2 regions of the Pseudomonas sp. LB3P25 genome follow, and region 2 is predicted to be linked to the other one. Evidence: predicted binding sites of a transcription regulator. Region 2 holds the regulator's gene; the other holds the start of a gene.

Region 1 (14,829 bases), 1.3 Mb from region 2:
CCGCCAGCCGCCAAGGCCACCTTCAACAAGCTGACATTGGTGGGTTACGAACGTGAAGAAATCCTCAATCTGATGGCCCACGTTCTGGCGGTGGAAATCGACGCGATCCTCGAAGAAGACCGCGCGTTCAACACTGAATGGTATGAAACTGCGTTGCGTGCGCTGCCAGAGTTGCCACCCGAAAAGAAATAACTCCGACCTGAAGGGCGCTGGCTTCTGTGGCGAGGGGATTTATCCCCGTTGGGTCGCGAAGCGGCCCTGAAACCTGTGATCGCGATGTTTCAAATAAACCGCGATCACAGGGTTTACGGCTGCTGCGCAGCCGAACGGGGATAAATCCCCTCGCCACAAAAATCCCCTCACCACAGGCAATCTCCATAACCACAAAAGCCCGCTCCCACACAGATTGTCACCAATCAATCCCGCCTTCCCCCAGACCCTGACTACACTGGTACGCACCCCGCTGCCGGGGAATGCATCCCGAGGCGAAAAAACCCTGTCGCGAGCACTGGACATGCCGCACGAGTGGGATCACCTTAGGGGCGCTATCGTCCAATTCCTAGAAAGTCTGGAGTCCTTATGTCGCTTACCCCTGAGTTGGTTGCCGAACTGGAAATCCTCGCACTCTTCAACCTGGACAGTTCCCAGGAAGGTTTGAAAATTCATCAGACCGCTGCCCCGAAAGCCATTGCCGCCGCCCAAAGACTGTTCGACAAAGAACTGATCACCCAGCCAGATGGTGGTTATCTGACCAGTCTGGGTCGTGACGCCGCGCAAAATGTGCAAACCGTTCTGACCATTCTCAACGTTCGGGAAACTGCCTGAGCATTACCGCAGCGCCCACGGAAACCCCTGCTACGGGATTTCCGTGGGCACATTTCGTACCTGCCCTGTTACCTGCCGTCGCCCTGCGATAAAAATCTGACGCCAGAAAAACAAAATCAGCTTAAAAGTCCTGGAGCCTAGGCGCTAAACTGCCCCTCATCCGCAGACACCCACGTCTGAGCCCCGCGAGCCGGTTTGAGCTGACATGACCCGCACCCATGAAATCCGCCCCGATCTGGACGAGGGAATCGACCGCAAGGTTCTCAACCAACTGCGCGCACGGTTTCTGAAGCTCAACGAAGGCCGCATGGCCCGCGCCATGGAAGGGTTATCGACCCGCCAGCAAGCGGTGCTGACCCTGTTGCCGCTGTTTTTCCATGTCAATCATCCGCTGTTGCCGGGATACGTTTCGGGCAGCACGCCGGCCGGGCTGTCGAATTACGAACCCGACGCCAACGCCCTCGCCGAAGCCCAACGCCTGACCCGCTCGTTTTCCTATAAGCCCCGCCACGGCAGCAATCCGCCGCGACCGATTCACGGCCTGTTCCTGATGGGCAGCCTAGGCACCCTCGCCCAGGCCGACCAGAGCGACATGGACGTGTGGGTCTGTCACGGGCCGGACTTGAGCGAAAGCGAGCTCACTGAACTGCGCAAAAAATGCCAGCTCCTCGAACTCTGGGCTACCAGCCAGGGCGCCGAGGCGCATTTTTTCCTGATCGACCCGACCCGCTTCGTACGCGGCGAACGTGATACGCAATTGAGTTCGGAAGACTGCGGCACCACCCAGCACTACCTGCTGCTAGACGAGTTTTATCGCACCGCGATCTGGCTGGCCGGACGCACGCCCATCTGGTGGCTGGTGCCGGTCTACGAAGAAGCGAGCTACGACCGTTACACCCACACGCTGATGTCCAAGCGCTTCATCCGTGCCGACGAAACCCTGGACCTGGGGCATCTGGCCTATATCCCGCCTGGCGAATTCATCGGTGCCGGGCTCTGGCAGTTGTTCAAAGGCATCGAGTCGCCGTACAAATCGGTACTCAAACTGCTGCTGACTGAGGTTTATGCCAGCGAACATCCCAGGGTCCATTGCCTGAGCCTGCGCTTCAAGCAAGCGGTGTTTGCCAATCGACTCGACCTTGATGAGCTGGACCCGTACGTCGTGGTCTACCGACGCATCGAGGAATACCTGACCGCCCGTGGCGAGCCGGAACGGCTGGAGCTGGTACGCCGGGCGTTGTACCTGAAGGTCAATCGCAAACTCACCGGCAGCAACAGTCGCACTCAGAGCTGGCAGCGTTCGTTGCTCGAACGCCTGGCCCACGAATGGCAATGGGATCATCGTCAACTGGCCCTGCTCGATAGCCGCAGCCAGTGGAAAGTCCGTCAGGTCACCTCTGAACGCAGAGCCTTGGTCAACGAGCTCAATTACAGCTACCGCTTCCTGACCCAGTTCGCCCGCAACGAACAGACCGTCAGCCTGATCAACAAGCGCGACCTCAACGTGCTGGGCCGACGGCTGTACGCGGCCTTCGAGCGCAAGGCCGAAAAGGTCGAGTTCATCAACCCTGGCATCGCCCCGGATCTGGCCGAAGACACCCTAACGCTGGTGCACGCGCCGAACAAAAAAGAATCGGGTCAAACTCAGTGGGGTTTGTACAACGGCAGCCTGACGGCTCTCGAATGGGAGCATTTCGCGCCGATCAAGCGCGGCCGCCAATTGCTGGAGCTGCTGACCTGGTGTCACCGCAATGGCGTGATCGACAGCAGCACTCGCCTGGCCTTGCATCCCGGCAGCAGCGACCTGAGCGAGTTCGAACTGTTCAACCTGCTCGGCAGCCTGCAACAGAGCATCGTCCTGCCGCTGACGACCGTCGCCGAAGAACCGTTACTGCGCGCCAGTGTGCCGAGTGAAGTGCTGATCCTGGTGAACGTCGGCGTCGATCCACTCAAGCACCACCGCGACCTGAACATCCTGATGACCACCGAGCGCACCGATTCCCTGAGCTATGCCGGCGTCCGGGAAAACCTGGTGCTGACCCTGGATCAGGTCACGCTCAATAGCTGGAACGAAGTGCTGGTCAGCCGCTTCGACGGCCCCCACGCGCTGCTCGACTGCGTGAGCGATTACCTCAATAACCTGCCCAGCGGGCTACAACAACCCACGTTGCGGGTTCGTTGTTTCTGCCACAACCGTGCACAGTTCATCGCCCGACGAGTCGAAGAGATCCTCGACACCGCGCAGAACCTGCTGCTGAGCAAACTCAATCATCGCTACCTGATTCAGGTCCAGCAGCACTACCACGTGCTGGAGCTGGTGCCCGGCCAGGTCAATCATGTCGCCCTCGCCACGCTGCCGGCGCTGGTCGATTACCTGGGCGAAGAGCTGGCAAGCTACAGCCCGCTGCACCTGGACCCGATGGCACTGGAAGACCACGACCTGGCGCTGGTCCTGCCGATGGGTCAGCCCGATTGCATTCAGGTGTTCTACCGGATCAACGAATACCACGCCGACCTGTACGTACTGGATGAATTCAATGCCCTGTGGCAACAGCGCTTGCCCTATCACGACGAGCAAAGCCTGCTGGTGCCGTTGCAACGTTTCCTGCAATCGATCCAGTACCGGCGCGACGCCTTGCTGCCGATGGACGTCGCCCAGCCGCTGAGCCTGGACACCTTGTATTACCAACTGCTGCCCTCCGGCCCAGTACGGGCGCGTCGGGTCGAAGCTCGGCCAGCGCCGCAATTCCCGGTCAATAAACCGTTCTACGACGTGCAGGCGATTGTCGGCAAAGCCGCACCGGGACAGGTGCAGGTCACGTTGTATTGCAATCAGCGGGAGTTTTCAGAGTTGGAACATGGCGACCAACTGTTCAGCGTGGTCGCCCGGGAAATCGTCGAGCAGCGCCGTGAGACCGAACGCTATCGCTGTTACATCACCGACCTGGATCTGTCGGGCCTGCTCGGTGATGGTCAGAGTTCAAGCATTTTGTATTTGCGCTACAAGGCTGACCTGGAACGCGCATTGAACGAGGCGCTCGAGCAGGTCTGAGGGGTTTATTCCGGAAAGTGGCCGCCCTCGGCCGGCTGCGATTCGACTTCCAGCAGGGTCAGTTTCAGTGTCTTGCCGCCCGGAGCCGGCCAGTCGATGTGCTGACCAACCTTCAGGCCGAGCAGTGCGCTGCCCACCGGCGCCAGAATGGAAATCTTGCCTTCGTCGGCGTTGGCATCCTTCGGATAAACCAGCGTCAGGTGATAGTCCTTGCCACTGCCTTCTTCGCGACAATGCACACGGGAATTCATGGTTACGACATCGGCGGGCACTTCATCGTGACCGACCAGGGTATCGGCGCGATCCAGTTCGGTTTGCAGTGCGATAACGCCCGGCAGCGTGTCATCCAGGCTGTCGATCAGGCGCTCCAGACGTTGAACGTCCAGACGGGTAAGGGTGATGGAAGGTGCGGTCATGATAGAGGCAGACTCCTTTCTTCTGCACAGAAAAAGCAAAACCCCGCCAGAAAAAGACGGGGTTTTCACGAGCCTCGATGGGTTGAGGCGTTTCTCGACACTATCACAGCTCAATAAATATACAAGTCAGGCCGACCACGCACCTGTAGCAGCTGGCGAAGCCTGCGTTCGGCTGCGCAGCAGTCGTAAAACCTGAGTGCTCGGTATTCCTGATACACCTTATCGCCTGATCTAACGACTGCTGCGCAGCCGAACGCAGGCTTCGCCAGCTGCTACAGGTACAGGTCGCGCAAGCTTCAGGTGGCGGTCTTGCGCTGGACTGCCTGGGCGCAGATGACACGACGCCGATCGTCATCGGCCGAGCGCCATTCGCGGATGTCTTCGACATGGCGAAAACACCCAAGGCAAACCTTCTGCTCATCCAGCCGACACACGCCGCTGCACGGCGAAGCCACCGCCGGGCTGACATTGCTGTAGAGCGGTTTGGGCGGACGAACAGGTGCAGGCGGGGTCACGATCTCACAGACCTTCGAAATCGAGTTCAACGTCAGCCTGCTGCTTGACGATGCGCTCGAGCATCTCGCCGAGTTGTTCGTCGCTCTTGTCACACATCCAGCGCTTGCTCTCTTCGTCGTAATCGAAGTGGAAACCACCGGACACGGCTGCCAGCCACAGCTGACGCAAGGGCTCCTGACGGCTGAAGATCAACTGGCTGCCGTTTTCGAACTTGACGGTGAGCACACCGGCCGAGCTCTCCAGATCGATATCCAGGTCACACTCGTCAAAAATATCCTCCAGCGTCTGCTGGGTGGCATCGACCAGATCGTGGAAACGGGCTTCAGTCAAACTCATTGCGGGAACCTCAAAAAGTGTCTACTCACGCTCAAGCGCCGCAAGATACGGGCGAGCCCCGGTGATTGCAAAGGATAACGACCAAGCGTCGATATCGATATGGTAAGCGCTGTACCTGTGGGAGCGAGCCTGTTGTGAGGGGATTTAGCGAAACGTCGCACCGCCCCGTTGGGTCGCGAAGCGGCCCTAAACCTGGGACTACGGCGTATCAGAAAAACCGCATTCACCGGTTTTGCGACTGCTTCGCAGCCGAACGGGGATAAATCCCCTCACCACAGGCCCGCCCCCACAGGGAATGCACCTGGCTGGCCGGCATCAGGCGAAGGCCCGCCAGACGGGAGCCCCGTCGCATAGGCAAGCTGCCGGGTGGCCGGTATACTCCGGCGCAATTAACGCATTTTCAAGGATTTCGCCATGAAGCGCCTGATCTCTTCCCTCGCTGCGCTCGTCGCTTTTGCCTGCTTGGTTTCGGCCTGTGGTCAAAAAGGCCCGCTGTACCTGCCCGATGACAGCCAGGACCCTGCCGAGCAGGCCAAGTCGTCGCAGAAGTCTCCGTCGAAAGCACACAAGCACGACGTCTACCAATAAGGGAACGCCATGGACGCTTTTAACTACCGTGACGGCGAGCTGTTCGCGGAAGGTGTTGCCCTGTCCGCCATCGCCGAACGCTTTGGCACACCGACCTACGTCTACTCCCGTGCGCACATCGAAGCCCAGTACCTGGCTTACGCCGATGCGCTGGCCGGCATGCCGCACCTGGTCTGCTTTGCGGTCAAGGCCAACTCCAACCTGGGCGTACTGAATGTCCTGGCGCGTTTGGGCGCCGGTTTCGACATCGTCTCCCGTGGCGAGCTGGAACGCGTACTGGCCGCTGGCGGCAGCGCCGACAAGATCGTCTTCTCCGGCGTCGGCAAGACCCGTGACGACATGCGTCGAGCCCTGGAAGTCGGCGTGCACTGCTTCAACGTCGAATCCACCGATGAGCTGGAACGCCTGCAAGTGGTCGCCGCCGAGCTGGGCGTTCGCGCGCCGATCTCGTTGCGCGTTAACCCGGATGTCGATGCCGGCACCCACCCGTACATTTCCACCGGTCTTAAAGAGAACAAGTTCGGCATCGCCATCGCCGACGCCGAAGACGTGTACATCCGTGCCGCCCAACTGCCAAACTTGGAAGTGGTCGGTGTCGATTGCCACATCGGTTCGCAACTGACCACCCTGCCACCCTTCATCGACGCCCTCGACCGCCTGCTGGGCCTGGTCGACCGCCTCGGCGATTGCGGCATTTACCTTCGCCACATCGACCTCGGTGGTGGTTTGGGCGTGCGTTATCGCGATGAAGAGCCGCCGTTGGCTGCCGACTACATCAAAGCCGTGCGCGAACGTCTCGACGGTCGAGACCTGGCGCTGGTGTTCGAGCCGGGCCGTTTCATCGTCGCCAACGCCGGCGTGCTGCTGACCCAGGTCGAGTACCTCAAGCACACCGAACACAAAGACTTCGCCATCGTCGACGCAGCCATGAACGACCTGATCCGCCCGGCGCTGTACCAAGCCTGGATGGACGTCACCGCCGTGCGCCCACGCACTACCGCTGCCCGCGCTTACGACATCGTCGGGCCAATCTGCGAGACCGGCGACTTCCTGGCCAAGGACCGTGAGTTGGCCCTGGAAGAAGGCGACCTGCTGGCCGTGCATTCGGCCGGTGCCTACGGGTTTGTCATGAGTTCCAACTACAACACCCGCGGCCGTGCCGCTGAAGTGTTGGTGGACGGTGATCAGGCATTTGAAGTGCGTCGCCGTGAGACGGTAGCCGAGTTGTTTGCTGGCGAAAGCCTGCTGCCGGAGTAAAACCATGCTGCTGCGTTTTACCAAGATGCACGGCCTGGGCAATGACTTCATGGTCCTCGACCTGGTCAGCCAGCATGCGCACATCCTGCCCAAACATGCCAAGCAATGGGGCGATCGGCATACGGGTATCGGTTTCGACCAGTTGCTGATCGTCGAAGCGCCCAGCAACCCGGACGTGGACTTCCGCTACCGGATCTTCAACGCCGACGGCTCCGAAGTGGAACAGTGCGGCAACGGTGCGCGCTGTTTCGCACGCTTCGTGCTCGACAAGCGCCTGACCGCGAAGCGGCAGATCCGCGTCGAGACCAAAAGCGGCATTATCGAACTGGATATCCGCAGCGACGGGCAGATCGGTGTCAACATGGGCGCACCGCGCCTGGTGCCGGCCGAGATTCCATTTGAAGCGCCGGAGCAGGCCACGAGCTATCAGGTTGACGTCGACGGCACCCTGGTCGACCTGGCCGCCGTGTCCATGGGCAACCCCCATGCCGTGCTGCGGGTCAGCGACATCAACAATGCACCGGTGCATGAACTGGGGCCGAAAATCGAAAACCATCCGCGCTTCCCGGCACGGGTCAATGTCGGTTTTCTCCAGGTCATCGACCGCAACCGCGCGCAGCTGCGCGTCTGGGAACGCGGGACCGGGGAAACCCAGGCGTGCGGAACCGGCGCTTGCGCTGCCGCAGTGGCCGCGATCAGCCAGGGGTGGATGGATTCGCCGCTATTGATCGACCTGCCCGGCGGGCGTCTGTCCATTGAATGGGCAGGCCCAGGCCAACCGGTCATGATGACCGGCCCGGCAGTGCGCGTTTATGAAGGACAAGTGCGTCTTTGAGAGAGTCGAATCCATGAAAGATAAGCCCCAGGTTCCCGCCCTACAGCCCGACGAATCCCCTTCCGAAAGCCTTGAGGCGGCGGCGATTGCCGCGTACCTGGAGGCTCATCCGGATTTCTTCGTCGAGCATGAAGAACTGCTCGCAACCTTGCGCATTCCGCACCAGCGCGGCGACACCATTTCGCTGGTCGAACGCCAGATGAGCATCCTGCGCGACCGCAATATCGAGTTGCGTCATCGCCTCTCGCACTTGATGGACGTGGCCCGCGACAACGACCGCCTTTTCGACAAGACCCGCCGCCTGATTCTCGCGCTGATGGACGCCACCAGCCTGGAAGACGTGGTGATCAGTGTCGAAGACAGTCTGCGCCAGGACTTCCAGGTGCCCTTCGTCAGCCTGATCCTGCTGGGTGACAACCCGATGCCGGTGGGCCGCTGGGTGACCCATGCCGACGCGCAAACGGCCATCGGCGGCTTGCTCTCGGAAGACAAAAGCGTCAGCGGCAGCCTGCGTGAACACGAACTGGACTTCCTGTTTGGCGAAGAACAGCGCAAACAGATCGGCTCCACCGCCGTTGTCGCCATCAGCTACCAAGGCATCTACGGCGTCCTGGCTATCGCCAGCCGCGACCCGCAGCACTACAAGAGCTCGGTGGGCACGCTGTTCTTGAGCTACATCGCCGAAGTCATGGGCCGCGTGCTGCCACGGGTCAACACCTCCCTGCGCTCGGTACGCTGATCGTGGAACGGCAACTGGACGCTTACTGCGAACACCTGCGCAGTGAGCGGCAGGTGTCGCCTCACACGCTGTACGCCTACCGTCGCGACCTCGACAAAGTGCTGGGCTGGTGTGTCAAACAGAACATCAGCAGTTGGGCGGCCCTGGACATCCAGCGCCTGCGTAGCCTGATCGCTCGCCTGCACTCACAGGGCCAATCTTCGCGTAGCCTGGCGCGGCTGCTGTCGGCGGTGCGCGGGCTCTATCACTATCTGAACCGCGAAGGCCTCTGCGACCACGACCCGGCCAACGGCCTGGCGCCGCCGAAGGGCGAACGTCGGCTGCCAAAAACCCTCGACACCGACCGCGCACTGCAACTGCTTGAGGGCGCGGTGGAGGATGATTTTCTGGCGCGTCGGGATCAGGCGATTCTGGAGCTGTTCTATTCCTCAGGTTTGCGGTTGTCGGAACTGACCGGGCTCAATCTGGATCAGCTGGACCTGGCCGACGGCATGGTTCAAGTGCTCGGCAAGGGCAGCAAGACCCGACTGCTGCCGGTCGGCAAAAAAGCCCGCGAAGCGCTGGAGCTGTGGCTGCCGCTACGGGCCATGACCAACCCTGCGGATGACGCGGTGTTTGTCAGCCAGCAAGGCCGGCGTCTTGGCCCTCGGGCGATTCAGGTGCGGGTTAAAGCCGCTGGCGAGCGCGAACTGGGGCAGAACCTGCATCCGCACATGCTGCGACACTCCTTCGCCAGCCATTTGCTGGAATCCTCCCAGGACCTGCGAGCGGTGCAGGAACTGCTCGGCCACTCGGACATCAAGACCACCCAGATCTACACCCACCTGGACTTCCAGCACCTGGCAACGGTTTACGACAGCGCCCATCCAAGGGCCAAACGCATCAAAGGCGATGAGTCATGAGAATTCAATTGATCACCTTCGACCTCGACGACACCCTGTGGGATACCGCCCCGGTGATCGTCAGCGCCGAAGCCGTACTGCGTGAATGGCTGACCGAGCATGCACCGAATCTGGGCGCCGTGCCGGTGGAGCATTTGTGGGCGATTCGCGAACGGATCCTGAGCAGTGAGCCGGGCCTCAAACACCGCATCAGCGCCCTGCGTCGCCGAGTCTTGTTCCACGCACTGGAAGAGGCCGGTTACGACCATGGTCAGGCCTCAGACCTGGCCGATCAGAGTTTTGAAGTATTTCTACATGCGCGGCATCAGCTGGACATCTTCCCGGAGGTGCAACCGACCCTGGAGACTCTGGCCAATCACTACGCCCTCGGCGTGGTCACCAATGGCAACGCCGATGTGCGTCGGCTAGGGCTGGCGGATTACTTCAAGTTTGCCTTGTGCGCCGAAGACATCGGCATCGGCAAGCCGGATGCGCGACTGTTTCATGAGGCGTTGCAGCGTGGTGGTGCGACGGCCGAGACGGCCGTGCATATCGGCGATCATCCGGGTGACGACATTGCCGGCGCCCAGCAGGCGGGATTGCGGGCGATCTGGTTTAACCCGGCGGGCAAGGCGTGGGAAGCCGAGAAGGCACCGGATGCCGAGATTCGCAGCCTGAGCGAGTTGCCCGCGTTGTTGGCCCTCTGGAACGCCCAACACTAACCCTGAAATCACACACCGAACCTGTGGGAGCGAGCCTGCTCGCGAAAGCGGTAGGCCAGCCGACATCAACTTTGAATGTGACGGCCTCTTCGCGAGCAGGCTCGCTCCCACAGGGATCACCACAGCGTTCTGGACTTTGTTTCACCCATGAAAAAGCCCGCAGCGACGGCGGGCTTTTTCAGCAAGCAAGTAGCAGGCTCAGATAGGCCGGCTGCCGTACTTGTTGTCAGGCTTCTTGGGCGGATCGGCGACCACATTGGCCTCCACTTCCTGCACCTTGCCGCCCTTGGCCAGGAACTCTTCCATGGCCCGCGCCAGAGCGTCACGCTCCTTGTTTTTTGCTTCGACGCTCGGCAGCTCATCGACCGATACCGCTGCCTTGGCTTTGCCTTTGGCGGTCGGAACGGGCGCTTCACCGCCATCGTCTTCAGCGACGTCGTCCGTCGCTGCTTCCAGACCTTCTTCGGTTTCGTCGTCGTCGCCTACTTCGAGGTCGTCGTTTTCCAGATCATCGTCGCTCATGTTCTACCTCATGACTTGCGAAAAGCAGATTAGTTATAGCCCAGCTTCGCCGTCTGTCGAAGGCCGCCGGAAAAAATTCTACAACCGCTGGTAACCAGCGGTTTATGCCTCTTCACCGTGCACGGTGGCGAGGACTTTACGGGCACCGCCAAAATCACGGTGCTCGCCCAGATAAACGCCTTGCCAGGTCCCCAACGCCAGTCGGCCTGCCGAAATCGGCAAACTGAGCTGACAGCCAAGCACGCTGGCCTTGAAGTGCGCCGGGAGGTCGTCCAGGCCTTCGTCGTTATGCTCATAGCCGTCTGTTCCTTGTGGGATCAGACGATTGAAAAATCGTTCGAAGTCGCGACGTACCGCCGGATCGGCGTTCTCGTTGATGGTCAACGACGCCGAGGTATGCTGCAGCCACAAATGCAACAGACCGACCCGACATGCCCTGAGTTCAGGCAGGCCGGCGAGTAACTCGTCCGTTACCAGATGAAAGCCCCGGGGCCTCGCCCGCAGGGTAATCAGAGTCTGTTGCCACATACAGTTCTCCGCACGTTCGGGGCGCATTCTAGCGCGCTCTGGGAAAAAACAAAGGCCCTAATATTCCTTCTATCATGTAAGCCATTGGCCGCAGAAAAACGCCCGTCGTAAACGCCACTAAACGTGTACGAAAAAACCTTTCAGCAGTTCCTTCACTGACAAACTCCAGACAAAAAAATGCCCGGCAAGCCGGGCAATTTTTTTTGTGCGCGTACTTACAAGTTGTAGCCGCGTTCGTTGTGGAGTGCCAGATCGATGCCGACCGCCTCTTCTTCCTCAGTGATACGCAGACCCATGACGGCGTCCAGGACCTTAAGGATGATGAAGGTGACGATCGCGGTGTAGATCACCGTGAAGCCCACGCCTTTGCACTGAATCCAGACTTGTGCGGCGATGTCGGTGACGGTGCCGAAGCCACCCAACGACGGTGCAGCGAAGACACCGGTCAGGATCGCGCCGAGGATACCGCCGATACCGTGCACGCCGAAGGCATCCAGGGAGTCGTCATAGCCGAGTTTGCGTTTCAGGGTGGTGGCGCAGAAGAAGCACACCACTCCGGCTGCCAGGCCAATGACCAGAGCGCCCATCGGGCCTACAGTGCCAGCGGCTGGCGTGATTGCAACCAGACCGGCCACAACACCCGAAGCGATACCCAGAGCACTTGGTTTGCCGTGAGTGATCCACTCGGCGAACATCCAGCCCAGTGCAGCGGCGGCAGTTGCGATCTGGGTCACCAGCATCGCCATGCCTGCAGTGCCGTTGGCCGCAGCAGCGGAACCGGCGTTGAAGCCGAACCAGCCAACCCACAGCATGGCAGCGCCCATCAGGGTGTAACCGAGGTTGTGCGGCGCCATCGGGGTGGTCGGGAAGCCTTTGCGTTTGCCCAGTACCAGGCAGGCAATCAGACCGGCCACACCGGCGTTGATGTGCACCACGGTGCCACCGGCGAAGTCCAGCACACCCCAGTCCCACAACAGGCCGCCGTTACCGGACCAGACCATGTGCGCGATGGGTGCATAAACCAGGGTGAACCAGACGCCCATGAAGATCAGCATGGCGGAGAACTTCATCCGCTCGGCGAAGGCACCGACGATCAGCGCGGGGGTAATGATGGCGAACGTCATCTGGAAGGTGACGAACACCGCTTCAGGGAACAGCGCCGCAGGGCCGGTCAGGCTCGCTGGCGTGACACCGGCGAGGAATGCCTTGCCCATGCTACCGAAGAACGAGTTGAAGTTGATGACGCCCTGTTCCATGCCGGTGGTGTCGAACGCGATGCTGTAGCCATAAATGACCCACAGGATGCTGATCAGACCGGTAATGGCGAAGCACTGCATCATCACGGAAAGAATGTTTTTGGAGCGGACCATGCCGCCGTAGAACAGCGCGAGGCCGGGAATGGTCATGAACAGCACGAGGGCTGTCGATGTCATCATCCAGGCAGTGTCGCCGGAATTGAGGACTGGGGCCGCCACTTCGTCTGCCGCCATGGCCAGGCTGGGCAGTTCGAGGGACAACAGGGCTCCTAGCCCTGCGAATTTACGCAGAGTCATATTGTTTTCTCCTGGGGCGTTGGGTTTGTGGCGGCTTAGATTGCGTCGGTATCGGTTTCGCCGGTACGGATGCGAATCGCCTGTTCCAGATTGACCACGAAGATCTTGCCGTCACCGATCTTGCCGGTGTTGGCAGCCTTGGTTATCGCCTCGATAACCCGGTCAAGATCCTTGTCGTCAATGGCGACATCGATCTTCACCTTTGGCAGGAAATCGACCACGTATTCCGCGCCACGATACAGCTCGGTGTGACCCTTCTGCCGACCGAAGCCTTTGACTTCAGTAACGGTAATGCCCTGCACGCCGATCTCGGACAGCGACTCGCGTACGTCGTCCAGTTTGAACGGCTTGATGATGGCAGTGACTAGCTTCATGAAAACTCTCTCCCGAATTGGTGGACTTGCCCCAGGAAAACAAACCCGACTCAAGTCTAAGCGCAGTGCCTGGCTTTGTAACGCATCGTCGGCCTTACCTGCCCGTCCGACGCCTGCTAACCACTCCGCACGAAACACTTCCCCCGTTCCGCTTGGCGCACTGCATTCGTCACAGCGACTGCATCAGTGCATGGGTCACTACTGACTAAGCAGAAAGCTTGCCATCTCGCCAAAACCCACTGATTTCAAGCCTTTGGTCGCTGCTGCAAGCTGCTTCGCGCAAATGGCCCGACGGATACGCACAACAACAGTGCGCGGCCGCCCGTCCGCATGCGCGAAAAGCGTGCACCCCTGACTGCGAGATTGACTATAGACACTGCGTGATACACTGCCCGCCATTGTTGACAGGATATTTCCCATGCTCGCGCCCAAAGACTTCCTCGATGCCCTGAGCGGCACCGCCTCCCGCCTCTTCAGCGGCGACACTCCACTGCCGAAAAGCGAAATCGAAAGCCAGTTCAAGGCCTTGTTACAGAGCGGCTTCAGCAAGCTGGACCTGGTGAGCCGTGAAGAGTTTGATAGCCAGATGGTTGTACTGGCACGAACGCGGGCACGGTTGGAGAGTCTTGAGGCGAAGGTGGCGGAGCTGGAAGCGAAGCTGAATCCGCCTGCCGAGTAACCCGCACACCCCACTTTGAACCCAATCCCTGTGGGAGCGAGCCTGCTCGCGAATAAGGTCGGAACGACCTTCAGATTCATCTGTAGGAACTGCCGCAGGCTGAGATCAATTGATCTTCAGCCCCGCAAAAATCCCGGCACCTTCCTACAACAAAACCACCGCCGTCCGATTGCGCCGTAATGCCTCCGGTTTCTATGCTCATGCCCAGCTGAATAATCAGCTCTGGGTTTGGCGACCCGGAAGACCCCGACGCACCGCGACCACATTCGACCGAGGAATTTATTCCCATCTCGAATTATGGCGGCTATGCGTGGGAGACCTTCGGGTCTGCCGGTTCTCGGGCGTCACCGGTTCGCCAACCCGCGCATGGCTGCCACCCTTTTCGTTTGGCGACGATCAGAGGCAGTTTTCTTCATTTGATCCCGAGAACTGCTCGATGGACGAAAACTACCTGATTCCTCACGTTTTCACCCGCCACAGACTCCACCTCCACGCCCTCCTCCTCGAAAACCAAGCCTGGTTCTGCGCCCGAGACCTAGGTCGTCTGCTTCGCCTTTTCCTCGACGAACGCGCCGTCCGAAAACTCGATCCCGATCAACATCAATCCGCGCGAGTCGTCATCCACGGCACCATCGAAAACACCCTGCTAATCAGCGAGTCCGGCGTCTACGCCCTGCTGGTCTACCACTACTGCCCCGAATACCGAGGCTTGCGCGAGTGGCTGACCCACGACGTTGTGCCAGCCCTAAGAGACGCCGATCAACCGAAGTCAACCGAACGCCCGATCCTGAGCCTGCTGAACTGGCCAGAGATGTCGTTGAGTTTGCTGCACTGGAATAACCAGCCGTGGATTCGGTTGCAGGATGTTCCACACATGCTTTCGGATGGTGAACAGCCACAACGTACAGTCAATGCGCCTTGGTGGAAGCGAGCTTCGCGGATGCTGCAATCGCTTTAGGTGGCCAAAGCACGACCACGTTCGATTTCGGCTTTACGCAGATCATAA
Region 2 (14,829 bases):
CAGTCTGGCCGTCGCAGACCACGAGGATTTCGGATGGGCCGGCGATCATGTCGATGCCGACCTGACCAAACACGTGGCGCTTGGCGGTGGCGACGTAGATGTTGCCCGGACCGACCACCTTGTCGACCTTCGGCACGCTTTCAGTGCCATAGGCCAGCGCGGCGACCGCTTGAGCGCCGCCGATGGTGAACACGCGGTCGACGCCGGCGATGCAAGCTGCGGCCAGCACCAGCTCGTTGATTTCACCACGAGGTGTCGGCACCACCATAACCACTTCGGTCACGCCGGCCACCTTGGCTGGAATCGCGTTCATCAGTACCGAGGAAGGATAAGACGCCTTGCCGCCCGGTACATACAGGCCGGCGCGATCCAGCGGCGTGACCTTCTGGCCCAGCACGGTGCCGTCAGCTTCGGTGTAGCTCCAGGAGTCCTGTTTCTGTTTCTCGTGGTAGCTGCGTACTCGGGACGCGGCTTTTTCCAGCGCTTCACGCTGAGGCACGGTGATTCGGGTCAGGGCCAGTTCCAGGCGTTCACGGGGCAGGATCAGGTCCGCCATGGATGCGACTTGCAGGCCGTCGAACTTCTGGGTGAATTCCACCAGTGCCGCATCGCCACGCTCACGCACGGCCTTGATGATGTCCAGCACCCGCTGATTGACCGAGTCGTCAGACACACTTTCCCAGCTCAGCAGATGATCCAGATGATGTGCGAAATCCGGGTCAGCAGCGTTGAGTCGGCGAATTGCAGTCGGTGCGGTCATAGCGAGAGCCTCATAGGAATGGCAAAAAACTCAGGTGCCGTAAGCTAGCAGCCGATCCGCTTGGGCACCTGAGAATTCTGGCTATGAGGCGGATAGACGGGCGCGACTTAACGTCGCGCAGGTGAATCAGCCGCGGTGTCGAGACTCCACTGCCTTGCGCAGGGTGTCGATCAACGCCTGGATACGGGCGTGCTGCATTTTCATCGAAGCTTTGTTCACGATCAGCCGGGAGCTGATGTCGGCAATGAAATCCTGGGGTTCCAGACCATTGGCGCGCAGGGTATTGCCGGTATCGACCACGTCGATGATCTTGTCTGCCAGACCGATCAGCGGCGCCAGTTCCATCGAGCCATAGAGCTTGATGATGTCGACCTGACGGCCCTGTTCGGCGTAGTAGCGCTTGGCAACGTTGACGAATTTGGTCGCCACACGCAGGCGGCCCTTGGGCTCGACATCGCCGACACGGCCGGCGGTCATCAGCTTGCAGAGGGCAATTCGCAGGTCCAATGGCTCGTACAAACCCTGGCCGCCGTATTCCATCAGCACATCTTTACCGGCGACGCCCAGGTCAGCGGCACCATGTTCGACGTAAGTCGGCACATCGGTGGCGCGCACGATCAACAGGCGCACATCGGCCTGAGTCGTGGGGATGATCAGCTTGCGGCTCTTGTCCGGATTCTCGGTCGGCACGATGCCCGCTTCAGCCAGAAGCGGCAGGGTGTCGTCAAGGATGCGGCCCTTGGACAGTGCGATGGTCAACATGGGAAACGTCAGTCCTTATCAAGGTACTCATGCCCGGTCGCAAATGGCGCCGGACACACATCGAGCCGGAAACCGGCTCGACTTCAACAAATCAACGAGCGCGTCCCTGCGCCCATGCAGCAGAAACTAGCCCGGTACGCGGCGGATCTTGGCGCCGAGCATCTGCAGTTTCTCTTCGATGCACTCGTAACCACGGTCGATGTGGTAGATGCGGTCGATCAGGGTGTCACCTTCAGCGATCAGCGCCGAGATCACCAGGCTGGCCGAAGCACGCAGGTCTGTGGCCATGACTGGCGCGCCTTTCAGCTTCTCGGTACCGGTGACGATGGCGGTGTTGCCTTCGACCTGGATCTTCGCGCCCATGCGGTGCAGTTCGTAAACGTGCATGAAGCGGTTTTCGAAGATCGTCTCGATCACGGCACCGGTGCCTTCGGCAATGGCGTTGAGCGAGATGAACTGCGCTTGCATGTCGGTCGGGAACGCCGGGTACGGAGCGGTGCGCACGTTAACGGCTTTTGGCCGCTTGCCGTGCATGTTCAGCTCGATCCAGTCTTCGCCCGAAGTGATTTCGGCGCCGGCTTCACGGAGTTTTTCCAGAACGGCTTCGAGGATCGTCGGGTCGGTGTCCTTGACCTTCACACGGCCGCCGGTCACGGCAGCTGCAACCAGGTAGGTCCCGGTTTCGATACGGTCAGGCATCACTTTGTAAGTGGTCGGGTGCAGACGCTCGACGCCATCGATGGTGATGGTGTCGGTGCCGGCGCCAGTGATCTTGGCGCCCATGGCGATCAGGAAGTTCGCCAGGTCGATGACTTCAGGTTCGCGAGCGGCGTTTGCCAGAACGCTGCGGCCCTTGGCCAGAGCGGCCGCCATCATGATGTTTTCGGTACCGGTCACGCTGACGGTGTCGAAGAAGAAGTGCGCACCGCGCAGGCCGCCTTCAGGCGCCTTGGCCTTGATGTAGCCGCCTTCGACGTCGATGACCGCGCCCATGGCTTCGAGGCCACGGATGTGCAGGTCAACCGGACGCGAACCGATGGCGCAACCGCCAGGCAGTGCGACTTCGGCTTCACCGAAACGGGCAACCATCGGGCCCAGCACCAGAATCGACGCACGCATGGTTTTAACCAGTTCGTACGGCGCGATCAGGGTCTTGATGGTACGCGGGTCGATTTCGACGCTGAGTTTCTCGTCGATCACCGGCTCAATGCCCATGCGACCGAACAGTTCGATCATGGTGGTGATGTCGTGCAGGTGCGGCAGGTTGGCAACAGTCACCGGGCCATCGCACAGCAAGGTTGCAGCCAGGATCGGCAGGGCAGAGTTCTTTGCCCCGGAAATGCGGATCTCGCCATCAAGACGAGCGCCACCGGTAATAATCAATTTATCCATAAGAATCTCGACGCCCTTGGGTTCAGGTGCGCTCGGCCCAGGCCGCGCTGCTGAAAAATTTCATAGTGACCGCATGGATGCTGCCATCGGTGATCCATGGGTTCAAATGGGCATAGATCTGCTGCTGACGCTTCACCGGGCTCAACGCCGCCAGTTCATCGCTAATCACGTTCAGCTGAAAGTTGCAGCCTTCGCCTTCAACTTCTACCTGCACTTGTGACAGAGAATCAGACAGCTTTCCTTCAAGGAAGCTCTTTACTTCGTTGGCCTGCATGCTCAACCTCAATCGGCGCCCTGTGCGCGCGGGTCGGACATCATACAAAAAAGCCCCGCGCCTGCGAACCCCGCGAAGCAGGACTCTGACGGGGGGCTTCTTTATAGATGCGGTTAGGGATGCGCCAACAGCTCGGTCATTTCGCTGACCTGAGCGATTTCGCGCATGTCTTCTGGCATCCCGCGGATGCTCAGCGCCTTGCCGGCCGCCTCCGCATCACGCATGAAGCACAGCAGCAGCGACAAGCCGACACTGCTGGATTTCAACACTGCCGAGCAATCGACCACCAGTGCAGCGGCCTTGCTGGACTTGATCAGCGCCTGCCCCTGCTTGCGCAAGCCGGGGCCGGTGCGGTAATCCAGCATGCCGCTAAGCGTCAGCTCGCCGGATTCGCTTATGCGAATGGCCGACACACTCATTGAGTTTGCGTCTCAGTGGTTTGCTTCTGGCTGGCTTCCTTGGCTTTGGCGACTTCCCCGGCCCAACCATTGATGGTCTTGTCCAGGTCGTTACCATTGCGCTGCATCGCATCAGCGAATTGATCACGAAACAGCTTGCCGATGTTAATGCCGTTGATGATCACGTTGCGCAGTTTCCACTCGCCATTGATCTTTTCGAGTGTGTAAGACACTGGATAGATCGCGCCGTTACTGCCCTTGACCGTCATGGCAACGCTTGTACGGTCTCCCGACTCATCCTTGGCAGGGTCAACGACGATCCCTTGGTTGTTGTACTCGAGCAACGCATTGCCATAAAACTGGAACAGGCCTTTTTTGAAGTTTTCTTCAAACGTCTTCATTTGCGCAGGCGTGGCTTTGCGCGAATACTTGACCGTCATGATGCTCTTGGAAATGCCTTCGGCATCCACAACAGGTCCGACGATGCTGTCCAGCGCGGCATAAAAGTCTTTCGGATCCTGCTTGTACTTCTCTTTATTGGCCGACAGATCGGCAAGTAACCGATTGGTGGTGTCCTGCACGATATCGTGCGCCGAGGGCGCTGCCACGGCGTTAGCCATCAACGGCAGGGCCGCGAGTAATACCAACAGGCCACGTCGCAAGGTAGAGATCATACAAAAGCTCCTCATTTGGCGTCTTTACTAACGGTATTGAGCAGAAATTTACCGATCAGGTCTTCAAGTACCAGCGACGACTGCGTGTCGTGGATGGTTGAGCCATCCTTGAGCAAGCCTTCTTCGCCGCCCACGCTGAGACCGATGTACTTCTCGCCCAACAGCCCAGCGGTCAGGATAGATGCAGTGGAGTCAGTCGGCAGGTTATCTACGCGTTTTTCCAGCTGCATGGTCACTCGACCGGTGAAACTGTCGCGGTCCAGATCGATCGCCGTAACCTTGCCGATGGTCACACCGGCCATGGTCACTTTAGCTCTGACAGTCAAACCGGCGATATTGTCGAAATACGCATAAAGTTTATAAGTGTCGGTGGTTGCGCTCGGGGACAGGCCACTCACCCGCAACGCCAGCAACAGCAAAGCCAGGATGCCAGCCAGCAAGAAAAGGCCGACACCGATTTCCAGGGTGCGGTTTTGCATCAGAAATCTCCAAACATCAAGGCGGTCAGAATAAAGTCCAGGCCGAGTACAGCCAAAGAGGCATACACCACGGTCTTGGTCGTGGCACGACTGATCCCCTCGGAAGTGGGCTCGCAGTCATAGCCTTGGAATACGGCGATCCAGGTGACGACAAAGGCAAAAACGATGCTTTTGATGATGCCATTGAGCACATCGTCAGCAAAGGTCACGCTGTTCTGCATGTTGGACCAGTAGGAACCTTCATAGACACCCAGCCAGTCGACAGCCACCCACGAACCACCCCAGATACCCACCACGCTGAAGATCATCGCCAGCACGGGAAGGGAAATGAAGCCGGCCCACAGGCGCGGGGCAATGATGTACTTGAGCGGGTCGACGCCAATCATTTCCAGACTGGACAACTGCTCGGTGGACTTCATGTTGCCGATTTCGGCAGTCAATGCCGAACCGGCGCGCCCGGCGAACAACAATGCCGTGACCACGGGGCCCAGTTCACGCAACAGCGTCAGCGCAACCATCTGGCCGACCGCCTGCTCAGAACCATAGCTGGATAGAATGTTGAAGCCTTGCAGCGCCAGCACCATGCCAATGAATACCCCGGAGACCACGATGATCACCAGGGACATCACGCCCACCGAGTGCAGTTGCTTGATCAGCAGGCCAAAACCGCCGCCAATGCCGCCGCGGCCAAGCAAGGCATGAAACAGGAATATCGCCGAACGGCCGAACACCCCCAGCACATCAATGCCAGAGTGGCCGAACCGGCGAACCCGCTCTATGAGTGAAATCTTGCGCATCAACGCTTCCCCAGAAGATCTGCGCGGTAATCCGTCGCTGGAAAATGATAGGCGACCGGACCGTCCGGCTCGCCTGTCATGAATTGACGGATGCGTGGCTCCTGCGAGTTCATCAGCTCCTCGGGAGTGCCCTGCCCCAACACCTGGCCTTCGCCGACGACATAGATGTAATCGGCGATGCTCGCGGTCTCGGCCAGGTCGTGGGAGACCACGATACTGGTGATGCCCAGCGCATCGTTGAGCAGGCGGATCAGGCGCACCAATACGCCCATGGCGATGGGGTCCTGGCCGACAAAGGGCTCGTCATACATGAGAATCTGCGGATCGAGGGCGATTGCCCGGGCCAGCGCGACACGACGTTTCATGCCTCCGGACAACTCGTCAGGCATCAGATCGATGGCGCCACGCAAGCCCACGGCCTGCAATTTGAGCAGGACAATGTCCCGGATCATTTCTTCCGGCAGTTCGGTATGAACGCGTAGCGGAAAGGCGACGTTCTCGAACACATCGAGATCGGTAAACAGAGCACCACTCTGAAACAGTACGCCCATGTGCTTGCGCGCATCGAACAGATCACTGCGCGATAGCTTCGGCAGGTTCTGCCCGTTGACCCAGACTTCGCCTTTGGTGGGCCGCAACTGTGCGCCCATCAGCCGCAACAGCGTGGTCTTGCCACACCCGGAAGGCCCCATGATGCCGGTGACCTTGCCGCGCGGAATACGTATATCGACATTATTGAAAATGCTGCGCGCACCGCGCTTGAAGGTCAGTCCCTTCAGCTCGACCGCGTAGGCTTTATCGGCACTCATCTAAACTCCTTGCGATGCAGCCTCTCACTCGGACGCCTGACTTTCTCGCGAAAGCACATACCTCCTGGGCAGGCCGAACTGGCGGCGAACTATATCACTGCAAAGGCCAAGCGCCCAAGGCCCAAGCCGGGCCATGTTCAGCACCATGACGGGGCAAAAGCTTCTATTCAGGGGTATTCGGTAACCGGGAATGACAAAGCGCGACGAACTTGCGTGAGGGTTTCGATCATTACCGTTATAATCGCCGCCTTTTCATCAGGCTATACGATTTCTGACATGAGCCAATCCAGCGACCTGATTCAATCTGCCCAACGCACCATCCGCCTCGAACTGGAAGCCGTACAAGGTTTGCTGCCCCGTATCGACGCAGATTTCGTACGCGCTTGCGAGATGATTCTGGCCAGCAAAGGCCGCGTGGTCGTGGTCGGCATGGGCAAATCCGGGCACATCGGCAACAAGATCGCCGCCACCCTGGCCAGCACCGGCACCACGGCCTTTTTCGTGCACCCGGCCGAAGCCAGCCACGGCGACATGGGCATGATCACCCGCGACGACATCATCCTGGCGCTGTCGAACTCCGGCTCCACCAATGAAATCGTCACCCTGCTGCCGCTGATCAAGCGCTTAGGCATTCAATTGATCAGCATGACCGGCAACCCTGATTCACCCCTGGCGAAGGCTGCCGAGGTCAACCTCAACGTGCATGTCGAGCACGAAGCCTGCCCGCTTAACCTGGCACCGACCTCATCGACCACTGCCGCGCTGGTCATGGGCGACGCCCTGGCCGTTGCGCTGTTGGAAGCCCGCGGCTTTACCGCTGAAGACTTTGCGTTTTCCCACCCCGGCGGCGCGCTTGGCCGGCGTCTGTTATTGAAAGTGGAAACCGTGATGCATGCAGGACAGGAGCTGCCGCAGGTTCAACGCGGCACTCTGCTCAAAGACGCTCTGATGGAAATGACCCGCAAGGGTCTGGGCATGACGGCGATCGTGGAAGCCGATGGCAAACTCGCCGGGATCTTCACTGACGGTGATTTGCGACGCACCCTGGATCGCACCATCGACATCCATCACACGACCATCGACGAGGTCATGACCGTCCACGGCAAAACCGCCCGCCCCGAGATGCTCGCGGCCGAGGCACTGAAAATCATGGAAGACCATCGAATCAACGCGCTGGTGGTGGTGGACAAGGACGACCGGCCGATCGGCGCCTTCAACCTGTCCGATCTGCTGCGTGCAGGAGTAATGTGATGAGCAACGATCTGCTGCAACGTGGCAAAAACATCAAGCTGGCGGTTTTCGACGTCGACGGCGTCCTGACTGACGGACGCCTGTATTTCCTCGAAGACGGTAGCGAATTCAAGACGTTCAACACCCTCGACGGCCAAGGCATCAAGATGTTGATGGCAGCCGGTGTGCAGACCGCTATCATCAGCGGCCGCAAGACCCCGGTGGTCGAGCGACGAGCGAAGAACCTCGGCATTCCACACCTCTACCAAGGGCGCGAAGACAAACTGGTGGTGCTCGACGAGCTTCTTGCCCAACTCAACCTAAGCTATGAACAGGTCGCCTATCTCGGCGACGACCTGCCGGACCTGCCGGTGATTCGTCGCGTCGGCCTGGGCATGGCGGTGGCTAACGCTGCCAGTTTCGTGCGTGAACACGCCCACGGCATCACCCAGGCCCGTGGTGGCGAGGGTGCCGCTCGCGAATTCTGCGAATTGATCCTGCGCGCCCAGGGCCGCCTCGATGCGGCCAACGCCGCGTACCTGTGAGCCAACTATGCTGAGCAAAAAGTTTCGCAAATTCCTGGTGTTCGGTTGCATCGCAGCTATATTCGCGGCGGTCGGCTACTGGAATATCAGCCCGGAGCGCTTCCTCGACCGGCCGGTGGCAAAGGTCGATGAAACCATGATCGACTATTACGCGGTCAACGCCCACAGCGTGCAGTACCTGCCCGACGGCAAACTGCAATACGAAATGACGTCCGACAAGGTTGAACACCTGAAAGCGACCGAAGTGACGTTGCTGACCAATCCCGACCTGAACATGTTTCGCGGCACCGAGTTTCCCTGGCACGTCCAGAGCGAGCACGGTGAAGTGAATCCCGATGGCACTCAGGTCGAACTGATTGACTCGGTGCGCATCACGCGCTTCGACGAGAAAAACCGCAAGACCCTGATTACCACCACCCGCATGACAGTGTTCCCGCAGCAGCAATATGCGCAGACCGAGCAACCCGTTAGAATCGACGGCGCTGGTGGTGTGTCGACTGGCAAGGGAATGAAAGCGTATTTGAAAGAAAGCAGGATACACCTGCTATCGAACGTAAGAGGACAGTATGAGGCTCGTTAAAACCCTCCCTATTTTGCTCGGTCTGAGCGCAGCACTGGGAAGCGTGAGCGCCTGGGCTCTGCCGACCGATCAAGCGCAGCCTATCCGCATCCAGGCCGACGACGCCCAGCTGGACGACAAGAATGGTATTGCCACCTATAAAGGTGACGTGATCATCACTCAGGGCTCGATGAAGGTCACCGGCAATACCGTGACCATCACCCGCACCCCGACGGGTGACATCGATGTGGTGACCTCCGTGGGCAACCTCGCCTATTTCGAGCAACTGCAAACCCAGGGCGACACCAAGCCTGTTCAGGGCTGGGGAGTGACTATTCAGTACCACGCCTCGCAAAACCGCGTTGTGCTGATCGATAAGGCGAAAGTCATCGACAAGGACAACAACGTCACCCAAGGCGAGAAAATCGTCTACGACACGGTCAAAAAGCTGGCGAGCGCCGGTCGCGCCACAGGTAACAAAGTCACCGAGTCGCGTCCACGCATCGACATGGTGATCCAGCCGAAGAAGAAAACCGACGAGCAAAAGGCCCAGTAATGGCAACTCTGAAAGCTCAGCATCTGGCCAAGAGCTACAAGAGCCGCCAGGTCGTGCGTGACGTCAGCTTGTCGATCGACAGCGGTCAGATTGTCGGCCTGCTGGGTCCCAACGGCGCCGGCAAAACCACCTGTTTCTACATGATTGTCGGCCTGGTACAGGCCGATCAGGGCCGCGTACTGATTGACGATCTGGATGTCAGCCACCAGCCTATGCACGGTCGTGCGAAGGCCGGTATCGGCTATCTTCCGCAAGAAGCATCGATCTTCCGCAAACTCTCGGTAGCCGACAACATCATGGCGATCCTCGAGACCCGCAAGGAGCTCGACAAGACCGGTCGTCGCAAGGAGCTGGAAAACCTGCTGCAGGAATTCCACATCAGCCACATCCGCGACAATCTCGGCATGAGCCTGTCCGGCGGTGAACGCCGCCGCGTGGAAATTGCCAGGGCACTGGCCACCAACCCGAAATTCATCTTGCTCGACGAACCGTTCGCCGGCGTGGACCCGATTTCGGTGGGAGACATCAAGCAGATCATCTATCACCTCAAGGCCAAGGGCATTGGCGTGCTGATCACTGACCACAACGTCCGTGAAACCCTGGATATCTGCGAAACCGCCTACATCGTCAACGATGGCCAGCTGATCGCCGAAGGTGACTCTGCCACCATCCTGGCCAACAACCTGGTCAAGGAAGTGTATCTGGGCCATGAGTTCCGCCTGTAAGCACTGAGGTGTCTGGCTGGTTGCTCGGGCGCTTGTCTCGATAAAAAATCAATATTTTTTTATTGTTACAGCGCTCTAGGCAAACGCTGCAGTTTCGGGCATATAATTTGCTTATGTTTGGCGCTCCGGCGCCCTGTAGTGGATGGCGCATGTGCGCCGGCGAATAAGGTGTTAAGCCCCTGCCATGAAACCATCGCTAGTCTTGAGAATGGGCCAGCAGCTGACGATGACACCGCAGCTGCAACAGGCCATCCGCCTGCTCCAATTGTCGACCCTGGACCTGCAACAGGAAATCCAGGAGGCCCTGGAATCCAATCCGATGCTCGAACGCCAGGAAGAAGGCGACGACTTCGATAACGCCGATCCCTTGGCCGACAAAGCCGAACAGCAACCCAACGCCGACATTCAGGAACCCTCCTACCAGGAAACCGCCCCGACGGTTGATAACCTCGAGGAAGGCGACTGGAACGAGCGTATCCCCAACGAACTGCCCGTCGATACCGCGTGGGAAGACGTCTACCAGACCAGCGCCAGCAGCCTGCCGAGCAACGATGACGACGAGTGGGATTTCACCACCCGCACATCGGCCGGTGAAAGCCTGCAAAGCCACCTGCTGTGGCAACTGAATCTGGCACCGATGTCCGACACTGATCGCCTGATCGCCGTGACCCTGATCGACTGCATCAACAATCAGGGCTACCTGGACGAAACCCTCGAGGAGATTCTCGAAGCCTTCGACCCGGAACTGGACATCGAGCTGGACGAAATCGAAGCCGTCCTGCACCGCATCCAGCAATTCGAACCCGCGGGTATCGGCGCCCGCAACCTGGGCGAATGCCTGCTGCTGCAATTGCGTCAGTTGTCCGCCAAGACGCCTTGGCTGATCGAAGCCAAACGCCTGGTCACCGATTACATCGACCTGCTCGGCAGCCGCGATTACAGCCAGCTGATGCGTCGCATGAAGCTCAAGGAAGATGAACTGCGCCAAGTGATTGAACTGGTCCAGAGCCTCAACCCGCGCCCAGGCTCGCAGATCGAATCCAGCGAAGCCGAATACGTCGTTCCCGACGTGATCGTACGCAAGGACAACGAGCGCTGGCTGGTGGAGCTGAACCAGGAATCGGTGCCACGACTGCGGGTCAACGCTCAATACGCCGGCTTCGTGCGCCGCGCCGACACCAGCGCCGACAACACCTTCATGCGCAATCAGTTGCAAGAGGCCCGCTGGTTCATCAAGAGCCTGCAAAGCCGCAACGAAACCCTGATGAAAGTAGCCACTCAGATCGTCGAGCATCAGCGCGGCTTTCTTGAGTACGGCGACGAGGCAATGAAGCCGCTGGTCCTGCATGACATCGCCGAAGCGGTGGGCATGCACGAGTCGACGATTTCACGGGTGACCACGCAGAAATTCATGCATACCCCTCGGGGCATATATGAACTGAAATACTTTTTCTCCAGCCACGTCAGCACGTCCGAGGGCGGTGAATGCTCGTCCACGGCGATCCGCGCGATCATCAAAAAACTGGTTGCCGCGGAAAATCAGAAAAAGCCGTTGAGTGACAGCAAGATCGCTGGTTTACTGGAGGCACAAGGCATTCAGGTGGCTCGCCGCACCGTCGCCAAGTACCGCGAATCCCTCGGGATCGCGCCTTCGAGCGAACGCAAGCGGTTGATGTAGAGCCACGCCACAGCGTTCCAGTGGCAGGCATTTCTGCCTGCCGCTTTATGCACTGGCAACGAAGGAGAAGCTGTATGCAAGTCAACATCAGTGGACACCAACTGGAAGTGACCGAACCTCTTCGCACCTACATCGGCGAAAAACTCCAACGATTAGAGAGGCATTTCGACAAGATAACCAACGTGCAGGTCACGATGACGGTCGAAAAGCTCAAGCAGAAAATCGAAGCCACGCTGCATATTCCCGGGAATGAAGTGGTCGCCAACGCGGAACATACCGATATGTACGCGGCGATCGACGCACTCACCGACAAGCTCGATAAACAACTCAAAAAGCATAAGGAAAAGACCCAAAGCCTCCTCCAGGGCGCGACCGGTCGTTAACACTCCCAACCCATGATCCGACTTGAAAGCATCCTGACCCCCGGCCGTTCCCTCGTGAACGTGCCGGGCGGCAGTAAAAAGAAAGCCCTCGAGCAAATTGCCAACCTGATCGCCCGGGAAGTGCCGGATCTGGAGATGCAAGATGTCTTCGAGGCTCTGATTGCCCGTGAAAAACTCGGTTCCACCGGTTTTGGCAACGGCATCGCCATCCCACACTGCCGCCTGAAGGGTTGCGACGCGCCCATTAGTGCCTTGATGCACTTGGACGCCCCTATCGATTTCGACGCCATCGACGGCGCTCCGGTTGACCTGTTGTTCGTTCTACTGGTCCCACAAGCGGCCACCGATGCGCACCTGGAGCTACTGCGCCAGATCGCCAGCATGCTCGATCGCAAGGAAGTGCGTGAAAAACTGCGCAGCGCCCCGAGTAATGAAGCCTTGTATCAGGTTGTCCTGAACGAGCAAAACGGTCATTAATCATGCGCTTGATCATCGTCAGCGGCCGCTCCGGCTCAGGTAAAAGTACCGCACTCGATGTTCTCGAGGACAACGGCTACTACTGCATCGACAACCTGCCCGCCGGTTTGTTGCCGGAACTGGCCGAACGCGCGTTGATTCACACCGAGCTTGCACAACCGCTGGTTGCCGTATCCATCGATGCGCGTAACCTGCCGAGTCACTTGTCGCGGTTTCCCGAACTGCTCGAAGAAGTGCGCAGCCGGCATATCCAGTGTGATGTGCTTTATCTGGACGCCGACGAAGAAACCTTGCTCAAACGTTTCTCGGAAACCCGCCGTCGTCATCCGCTGAGCAATGCCAATCGCTCACTGGCCGAGGCCATCAACGATGAAACCAACCTGCTCGGGCCGATTGCCGACCTCGCCGATCTCAAAGTAAATACCACCAACCTGAACCTGTATCAGCTGCGCGATACCATCAAGCTGCGCCTGCTGAACCAGCCGGAGCCCGGTACGGCGTTCCTGGTGGAGTCTTTCGGCTTCAAGCGTGGCATGCCAGTGGACGCTGATCTGGTGTTCGACGTGCGTTGCCTGCCAAATCCCTATTGGAAGCCGGAGTTGCGCGATCAATCCGGGCTCGACCAACCGGTTGCCGAGTACCTGGCGGCACAGCCGGACGTCGAAGAGATGTTCCAGGACATATCCACCTACTTGTTCAAGTGGCTACCGCGCTTCGCCGCCAGCAACCGTGCTTATGTCACCATTGCCATTGGCTGCACCGGCGGACATCACCGCTCCGTCTACCTGACCGAACGTCTGGGCCAGGCCCTGCAAAAATCCCTGAAGAACGTCCAGGTTCGCCACCGCGACCTCAGCTAAAGGATTCACACCGCGATGCCTGCTCTGGAAATTGAAATCATCAACAAGCTGGGCCTGCATGCCCGCGCTTCTGCAAAATTCGTTGGCGTCGCCGGTGAGTTCAAGGATTGCACGATCAGAGTAGGACGCACGCCGGAATCCACGGTCGACGGAAAAAGTATCATGGCAATGATGATGCTCGCTGCGGGTAAGGGCACCAAAATCCACCTGAGCACCGAAGGTGAAAAAGCTGATGAGGCGCTGCAGGCATTGGTGGATTTGATCAATGACTACTTCGGCGAAGGCGAGTAACACCTCGCCCTGTAGCAGCTGCCGAAGGCTGCGTTCGGTTCGGGCCGCGTTCGGACGAAGCAGTCGTAAAATTGGGCTCTGCGGTATGTCAGGCAGACCGCGTGAGCAGGGTTTACGACTGCTGCGTCCGAACGCGGCCCGAACCGAACGCAGGCTTCGCCAGCTGCTACATAGTCAGTGTCAAGCCAATGCTGTATCCATCACCATCATCAAGCAAAACCTGATCAGCAGCCCAAGACCGGCTCGCCCCCTGATGCTGCACCGATCAGGAACGCCTTGACCCAGGGATGCCATCGCTGGCGAGCCGTGATCCTTACAGGGACGGCGCAAGGCGCATAAAAAAGGCCCACCACCCAATGGGTGGTGCGCCTTTTTTTGTGCAACTGACGGGGTTTAGCTACCCGCTACCGTCATGCGCTCGATCAGCACCGAACCTGTACGAATGTTGCTGCGCAATTCCAGATCATTACCGACCGCAACGATCTGTTTGAACATGTCACGCATGTTGCCAGCGATGGTCACTTCCTGGACCGCAAACTGGATTTCGCCGTTCTCGACCCAGTAACCCGCCGCGCCACGCGAGTAATCGCCAGTGACCATGTTCAGGCCCTGGCCCATCAATTCAGTCACCAGCAGGCCGCGGCCCATGCGGCGCAGCAAGGCTGCCTGGTCTTCGTCACCATGGGTGACGAACAGATTATGCACGCCACCCGCGTTGGCGGTACTCGGCATCCCGAGCTTACGACCGGAGTACGTGCCAAGAATGTACGACACCAACTCGCCCTTTTCGACGAACGGTTTGGCGTACGTCGCCAGACCGTCGCCGTCGAACGCCGAACTGCCCAGCGCGCGCATCAGGTGCGGACGTTCATCGATGGTCAACCATTCCGGGAACAACTTCTGTCCCAGGGTGCCTTCGAGGAACGACGATTTGCGATACAGACTGCCGCCGGAAATCGCCGAGAGGAAACTGCCGAACAAACCACCGGCCAGTTCCGCGGAAAACAGCACCGGCACTTCGCAGGTCGGCACCGGGCGTGCGCCCAGACGACTCGCCGCCCGTTGCGCGGCACGCTGGCCGATGCTCTCCGGAGAGGCCAGCAAATTGCCCTGACGGTTCACGTCATACCAGTAATCGCGCTGCATCTGGCCATCGGCTTCGGCGATCATCACGCAGCTG

What was found. The regulator sigma-54, encoded in region 2, starts transcription at its own class of promoters, with help from an activator protein. The targets are predictions, from matches to a motif close to ANTGGCATNNANNTTGCTNT.
Positions count from the first base shown of each region.
Region 1: a site for sigma-54 is predicted at 13,351-13,370, ahead of glnK (P-II family nitrogen regulator). Genes of this name have one in related genera too.

Region 1 covers NZ_CM142711.1:6,986,589-7,001,417, forward strand. The annotation lists gene ACYZTW_RS32205 (hypothetical protein) at 1-192, shown strand, start outside; gene ACYZTW_RS32210 (TIGR02647 family protein) at 580-825, shown strand; gene ACYZTW_RS32215 (class I adenylate cyclase) at 1,031-3,877, shown strand; gene rnk (nucleoside diphosphate kinase regulator) at 3,883-4,293, opposite strand; gene ACYZTW_RS32225 (DUF1289 domain-containing protein) at 4,590-4,808, opposite strand; gene cyaY (iron donor protein CyaY) at 4,813-5,145, opposite strand; gene lptM (LPS translocon maturation chaperone LptM) at 5,560-5,733, shown strand; gene lysA (diaminopimelate decarboxylase) at 5,743-6,990, shown strand; gene dapF (diaminopimelate epimerase) at 6,995-7,825, shown strand; gene ACYZTW_RS32250 (DUF484 family protein) at 7,839-8,564, shown strand; gene xerC (tyrosine recombinase XerC) at 8,567-9,466, shown strand; gene ACYZTW_RS32260 (HAD family hydrolase) at 9,463-10,167, shown strand; gene sutA (transcriptional regulator SutA) at 10,366-10,689, opposite strand; gene ACYZTW_RS32270 (secondary thiamine-phosphate synthase enzyme YjbQ) at 10,792-11,217, opposite strand; gene ACYZTW_RS32275 (ammonium transporter) at 11,433-12,770, opposite strand; gene glnK (P-II family nitrogen regulator) at 12,806-13,144, opposite strand; gene ACYZTW_RS32285 (accessory factor UbiK family protein) at 13,563-13,823, shown strand; gene ACYZTW_RS32290 (BRO-N domain-containing protein) at 14,260-14,781, shown strand; gene ACYZTW_RS32295 (HigA family addiction module antitoxin) at 14,778-14,829, opposite strand, start outside.
Region 2 covers NZ_CM142711.1:1,212,078-1,226,906, reverse strand. The annotation lists gene hisD (histidinol dehydrogenase) at 1-760, opposite strand, end outside; gene hisG (ATP phosphoribosyltransferase) at 887-1,522, opposite strand; gene murA (UDP-N-acetylglucosamine 1-carboxyvinyltransferase) at 1,649-2,914, opposite strand; gene ACYZTW_RS05270 (BolA family protein) at 2,937-3,188, opposite strand; gene ACYZTW_RS05265 (STAS domain-containing protein) at 3,302-3,607, opposite strand; gene ACYZTW_RS05260 (MlaC/ttg2D family ABC transporter substrate-binding protein) at 3,604-4,260, opposite strand; gene mlaD (outer membrane lipid asymmetry maintenance protein MlaD) at 4,272-4,739, opposite strand; gene mlaE (lipid asymmetry maintenance ABC transporter permease subunit MlaE) at 4,739-5,536, opposite strand; gene ACYZTW_RS05245 (ATP-binding cassette domain-containing protein) at 5,536-6,345, opposite strand; gene ACYZTW_RS05240 (KpsF/GutQ family sugar-phosphate isomerase) at 6,622-7,596, shown strand; gene ACYZTW_RS05235 (KdsC family phosphatase) at 7,596-8,120, shown strand; gene lptC (LPS export ABC transporter periplasmic protein LptC) at 8,128-8,700, shown strand; gene lptA (lipopolysaccharide transport periplasmic protein LptA) at 8,687-9,235, shown strand; gene lptB (LPS export ABC transporter ATP-binding protein) at 9,235-9,960, shown strand; gene ACYZTW_RS05215 (RNA polymerase factor sigma-54) at 10,145-11,638, shown strand; gene hpf (ribosome hibernation-promoting factor, HPF/YfiA family) at 11,713-12,021, shown strand; gene ptsN (PTS IIA-like nitrogen regulatory protein PtsN) at 12,034-12,498, shown strand; gene rapZ (RNase adapter RapZ) at 12,501-13,358, shown strand; gene ACYZTW_RS05195 (HPr family phosphocarrier protein) at 13,374-13,649, shown strand; gene pmbA (metalloprotease PmbA) at 14,043-14,829, opposite strand, start outside.